DNA from 2 places in the Clostridium aromativorans genome. Region 1 is predicted to be linked to the other one. Evidence: predicted binding sites of a transcription regulator. Region 1 holds the regulator's gene; the other holds the start of a gene.
What was found. Region 1 encodes Rex, which represses fermentation and respiration genes when NADH is low (regulators of the CRP and FNR family bind a similar motif). Its sites were predicted from a motif close to ATTGTTAANNNNTTAACAAT; they were not measured.
Positions count from the first base shown of each region.

Region 2: LN736_RS03055 (DUF1002 domain-containing protein) is a predicted target of Rex. The motif match lies at 1,763-1,782, and genes of this name have one in related genera.

Region 1 covers NZ_JAJJPB010000007.1:122,390-125,606, forward strand. Annotated here, with positions in the region: gene abc-f (ribosomal protection-like ABC-F family protein) at 1-622, opposite strand, end outside; gene LN736_RS08000 (redox-sensing transcriptional repressor Rex) at 868-1,500, shown strand; gene LN736_RS08005 (short-chain-enoyl-CoA hydratase) at 1,721-2,500, shown strand; gene LN736_RS08010 (acyl-CoA dehydrogenase) at 2,586-3,217, shown strand, end outside.
Region 2 covers NZ_JAJJPB010000002.1:79,365-82,581, reverse strand. Annotated here, with positions in the region: gene LN736_RS03060 (NAD(P)-dependent oxidoreductase) at 1-781, opposite strand, end outside; gene LN736_RS03055 (DUF1002 domain-containing protein) at 820-1,689, opposite strand; gene LN736_RS03050 (DUF3793 family protein) at 1,850-2,413, opposite strand; gene LN736_RS03045 (flavodoxin) at 2,459-2,887, opposite strand; gene LN736_RS03040 (transglutaminase domain-containing protein) at 3,001-3,217, opposite strand, start outside.

The DNA.
Region 1 (3,217 bases):
AATCTTCCAGCCATTCTATGGCATCTAAATCCAAATGGTTGGTAGGTTCATCAAGTAGAAGTATATCGGGTTTTGTAAGGAGAAGCTTGCAAAGGGCCACACGCGTTTTTTTACCACCGCTTAACACGTTTATAGGTGTGCTGTATTCATCCTCTGTAAAACCGAGTCCCTTTAGGGTTTTCCCTATTTCCGCCCTATAAGTGTATCCCCCTCTATTTGAATAAAGCTCTGAGCAGGTAGTGTAATCATTTATCAGCTTATTGTGATATTCTTTTCTGGCTGTATCATAGGGTTTGCTCATTAATGATTCCAATTTATCAAGTTTTTTTTCAAGATTAACAAGATCCTCAAATACAGTATACATTTCATCATATATTGTATTTGAAGAATCTAAAGACAGATGCTGGGTTAAATACCCTAGAGTTTTAGATCTATCTATATACAGATCTCCGCTATCATAGTTTGATTTATTTGTTAAAATGTCGAACAAGGTAGACTTGCCGGTTCCATTTGGACCTATGAGGCCGACTTTATCTCCTTCATTTATATTGAAAGTTACATCTCCGAGTATAACTTTTATCCCATAGCTTTTATGGATATTTTTACAGCTTAAAACTATCATGAATAATAACACCTTCCTTGATCATTAACATTTTACTATGTATAATGATTTTTTTGTAGCCCTAATTTATTAAAATATATAGATATATTAAATGGTAGTAAATATAAAAATAATAAAAAAGAAACTATTGACATATGTTATAATTAAATAATAGTATAAATTATAGAAATAAATCATTTAGGACTATTTTATTAATAGATACAATAATAGATGATACACTAAATTTTATAAATACGAGGTGCTTTATGGATAAAAAGAAAAATATATCGATGGCTGTTATAAAAAGATTACCAAAATACCATAGATATTTAGGCGATTTAATGAGAAATGATGTGGATAGAATATCTTCAAAGGAATTGAGTGAAAAAATAGGGTTTACAGCCTCCCAGATAAGACAGGATTTAAATTGCTTTGGAGATTTTGGTCAGCAGGGTTATGGATATAATGTAAGTGAATTGTATAGTCAGATATGCAACATACTTGGACTTACAAAATTATACAGAACAGCAATAATAGGAGCAGGGAATATAGGTCAGGCTATAGCTAATTATACCAGATTTGAAAAGTTAGGTTTTGAATTAAAAGCTATATTTGATATAAATCCTAAACTCATTGGCCTTAGAATTAGAGATATTGAGATAAATGATATTGATTATTTGCCTGAGTATTTGAAAGAAAATGTTATAGATATAGGCATAATATGTGTTCCAAGTAATAACGCACAAAAGGTTTGCGACATTTTGGTTAAAAATGGGGTGAAAGGTATCTGGAATTTTGCTCCTGTCGATCTCATTGTGCCAGAGGATGTGAAGATGGAGGATGTTCATTTAAGTGACAGCTTGTTGACTTTGAGCTGTTTGTTAAATGATGTGGATTGAAATTAGTTTGTATAAATATAATTCTGAATTTTAGATAAAAGTAATAATAATTATACTATTTATTATTGAAATATGTAATTTTAAAGTATATAATAATAGTTAAAGTAAAGGATTTTACTTTAACTATTATTAATAATATTTGTGATATTATTAACAATAGTATGTTAATAAACTGTTTAATTTTAGTATAAAATACTAAAAACTTTTGGGGAGGGTTAATATGGAGTATAAAAATGTTATTCTTGAAAAAGAGGGGAAGTTGGCACTGCTCACAATAAACAGACCTAAGGCACTTAATGCTTTAAATTCGGAAACAGTGATGGAAATAGATAGTGCTATAGATGAGATTGCGGCAGATGATGCTGTGCTGGCTGTAATAATTACAGGAGCAGGAAAATCTTTTGTAGCTGGAGCAGATATAACTCAGATGAAAGATTTTAATACCTTAGAAGGCAGAAAATTCAGTAGACTTGGCAATAAAGTTTTTAGGAAACTGGAAAACTTAGAAAAACCTGTTATAGCAGCAGTAAATGGTTTTGCATTAGGTGGTGGATGTGAATTATCTCTGGCCTGTGATATAAGAATAGCTTCATCAAAGGCTAAGTTTGGACAACCAGAAGTGGGATTGGGAATTACACCGGGTTTTGGAGGAACTCAAAGACTTGCACGAGTAGTTGGACTGGGTATGGCTAAAGAGTTGATATATACTGCAAAGATGATAAAAGCTGATGAAGCTTTGAGAATAGGATTGGTAAATAGTGTATTTGAACCCGAAAAATTATTGGAAGAGGCAAAAAAATTAGCAAATACTATAGCTTCTAATGCGCCTGTAGCTGTTAGAATGAGTAAAGCTGCTATAAACAGAGGTATTCAGTGTGATATAGATACAGCTGTAGCTTATGAATCAGAAGCCTTTGGCGAATGCTTTTCTACAGAAGATCAAAAAGAAGGAATGACAGCTTTTGTAGAAAAAAGGGAAAAGAATTTTAAAAATAAATAATTTAGTTATACTATAGCGATCTTGTTATTAATATTTACAGAAGCTATATTTTATAGTATGAAAACTATATTAGGGGGTAAAATAAATGGATTTTACGTTAACAAGGGAACAAGAATTTGTAAAACAGATGGTAAAAGAATTTACCGAAAATGAAGTTAAACCAATAGCCGCTGAAATAGACGAAACCGAGAGATTTCCTCAGGAAACAGTGGATAAAATGGCTAAATACGGTATGTTGGGAATCCCTTTTCCAGTTGAATATGGCGGAGCAGGGGGAGATACGCTGGCTTACATACTAGCTGTTGAAGAGGTTTCTAAGGCTTGTGCTACTACTGGAGTTATACTATCGGGACATACTTCACTTTGTGCTTCATTACTTCAACAATTTGGTACAGAAGAACAAAAACAAAAGTATTTGGTTCCACTGGCAAAAGGTGAAAAACTTGGAGCTTTTGGTCTAACAGAGCCTAATGCAGGTACTGATGCTTCAGGTCAGCAGAGCCAGGCAATACTTGAAGGAGATCACTACATTTTAAATGGACAGAAAATATTTATTACAAATGGAGGAGTTGCAGATGTTTTTATAGTATTTGCTATGACGGACAGAAGCAAGGGTACTAGAGGAATATCTGCATTTATACTGGAAAAGGGAACACCGGGTTTCTCCATAGGCAAAACTGAAAATAAGATGGGAATAAGAGCTTCTTCTACAACTGA
Region 2 (3,217 bases), on a different contig from region 1:
CAGGGGTATCTAAATTCATATTTTCAGCTTCACTTAAAGCTATGTTCATGTCCTTTATAAAATGCTTCACATAAAATCCCGGTTCAAAATCCCCATTTATCATTCTAGGAGCCAGGTTACTAAGGGACCAACTGCTGGCAGCTCCAGTTTCTATGCTTTTAAGAACTCTCTCAGGATCCAATCCGGATCTCTTCGCATATGCCATTGTTTCGCATACCCCCATCATATTTCCTGCTATAGCTATTTGATTACACATTTTGGTATGCTGCCCTGCACCTGCTTCTCCCTGCCAGACTATATTTTTACCCATGAGTTTGAAAACAGGCAGTACTTTTTCAAATACTTCCTTATCTCCCCCAACCATAATTGAAAGTGCAGCATTTTTTGCACCTACATCTCCTCCTGAAACAGGAGCATCCAATGAATATACTCCTTTCTCCTTAGCTTCACTATATATCTCCTTTGCAAGAGAAGGCTTGGATGTAGTCATATCCACCACTATGCCGCCTTTTTTTATATTTTCAATTATTCCGTCTTTTCCAAAATAAATTTCCTCTACATCCTGTGGATATCCTACCATGGATATAACAATATCTGACTCCTTTGCAATATCTGCCGGATTATCCTTCCATTTTGCCCCCTCCGCAACAAGATTATCCCCTTTTGACTTTGTCCTATTATATACCAGTAAATCATAACCGCCCTTTAAAATATTGGAAGCCATACTATTCCCCATTACTCCCAATCCAATAAATCCTATAACCGGATTATCATATTTCATACGACAACTCACCTTTCTTTAAATTTATATATTATATTTTAAAAAAGATTAGAAAAAAATGTTTTAATGGCATTAATTATTTTAGCGAAAAATCCCTGCGCCTGATCACTTGACAATTCTCCCTTTAATTGATCCGCCACACTGCTCAGCTGTCCTTTTATATCCCCAAAATTCAAATTCAGCCCATTTATTTTTGTCATAAGTGCAGTTATTTTGTCAATATCTCCGGTGCTCAGATTTAAATTGTAATTATTAGTTACATTTTCGACTATCTGCCTTACTCCTTCTTCTGTCTTAGGTTTTTCCTTCACCACCTGGGTTTTTATGTCATTTATAAGACCAGCAGCTTTGTCTTTCCCTATTTTATCTCCAAGATTTCCCGTAGTCATCAATTCATCATTGGCAGCTTCTTTCTTGGCTTCATCAATTTTATTTCCACTGCTGCTGCTCTCAAAACCCTTTAAAATTCCAGTAAGTGCTGCAGTTCCCGATACATTAAAGGGTGCAGATACTTTTACATTTGCATTTTTTATTCCTGCTGTTATAAGTGCGTTTTTTATCATGCTGCTGCTCACCCAGTATATATTATTGGTACTTACATTTAGACCTCCGCTTGAAGTTGGCTCCACATAGGAACTGGATATGGATTTAGTACCTATCTGCTGGCTGGTTGCAATGTTTCCAAGATATTTTCTCTCTTCATCTATATTCACTTCTATTACATTTACATCCTGCCTGGTAACACCAAAATATTTAAGCATATCCTCTTTTTGTTCATTTGTAAGATCTCCTCCCAAAGTCACAACTTTATAAGCATCTGCATAAGCCCTGGTATTTCCAAAAGATGCAGACAACGTCAGAACCATAAGTACAATCATCAATTTGCTGAAAATCTTTTTAATCTTCATGATTCAAAACTCCTTTTTTAAATAGTAAAATATATACCATTAAATATAATATACTATATTTGTTAATAAAAGAAGTGTAAAATTATAAACAAAATATAAAATTTACATATAAAGATAGAACTGCACTTAAACAAGCAGCAGTTCTATCTACTCATTACATTCATCTAACAGCAGAGGAAAGCATCTCTACAGCTTTAATAATTTCCGTATTTTTTCTGATCAATTTCATAAAATTATATCTTGACCTATCGTAATTTTCAAAAGTTTTCAATGCTTGTTCTCTGTCATTATATACTTTCCAATATCCACAGCATATACATTTTTTATCCTTCCCATATATAAAATCTTTTACATCTGGGAGGGGTATTCCCAGAAAAATACCCATCTCATGTGGACAAAAATTGCACTTATATCTTTCCCTCAACAAATTCAACAAATCCATTAAACACATATCTTTAGAATATCCAAATTCACTTAAAAATTCTATATTATCCTGGCAAGACAAAATTCTGTACAAAAATGTTTCATTGTAAAACAAAAGTAACAATGAGCTGTTATTACTAAAAATTTCAAAGACCTTTAAATTTATATCTTTTATATATTCTTCTCCATATTTACACCAAAGATCATACATGTTTTTATATTTATTAGAAATATTTATTATAGAAGCAGGCTTATACCCTGATATGGTAGGAGATATACTATAAGTGATAAGTGTCATCATGTATTTTTTTCATCTTCCTCACAAACAAGATCTGTAAAACTGTTATCATTCATTTAATATTTGCCTTCCAAAATTTTTGCAATCCTCTTTTATTTCTCCTTCCGGCGCTTCCTGTACAATAAATCCTTCATTCAATAGATTTGCACCATAATCTTCCATTCTTTTAGCCCAATTCCTCATCCACTCTCCGTCTCCCCAACCGTAAGATCCAAAGAGCCCTACTTTTTTACCCGACACACAAGAAGAGATGGATTCAACAAAAGGATCCATTTCTTCCTCTTCAATTACTTCAACTCCCATGGCAGGAGATCCAAGTAAAACTATATCTGCACTTTTTACATCATCTGGAGAAGCTTCAGAAACATTTAACACATTGACTTCCGCCCCTCTTTCTTTTACACCTTCCGCTATTAAATTGGCCATGGATTCTGTATTACCCGTTCCGCTCCAATAAATAATGTTTACTTTACTCATTTTGGTCACCTCATATAAATAATAATGATAATCATTTTCATTTATATAATATAATTATTTCTCTGAGTTGTCAATAGATTAATTTAAGATAAGAGTCAGATCTGAACTGACCCTTATCTTAAATTTATGTTGTAAAAGCTGTAATCCGTGCTACTGCACCTAGGATATTTTGTTCTGTCCCATACATGATTTTGAGCCATTTCATTGTCTGTTACATTAAAATAAGAATGAGAAATCAAGTGGGATCCGTCATTCGTAACGGGATCATCCCAGGTAGAATCCAATTGATAATATTTACCCTGTATTTTCACTATATTCCAGGCATGATCT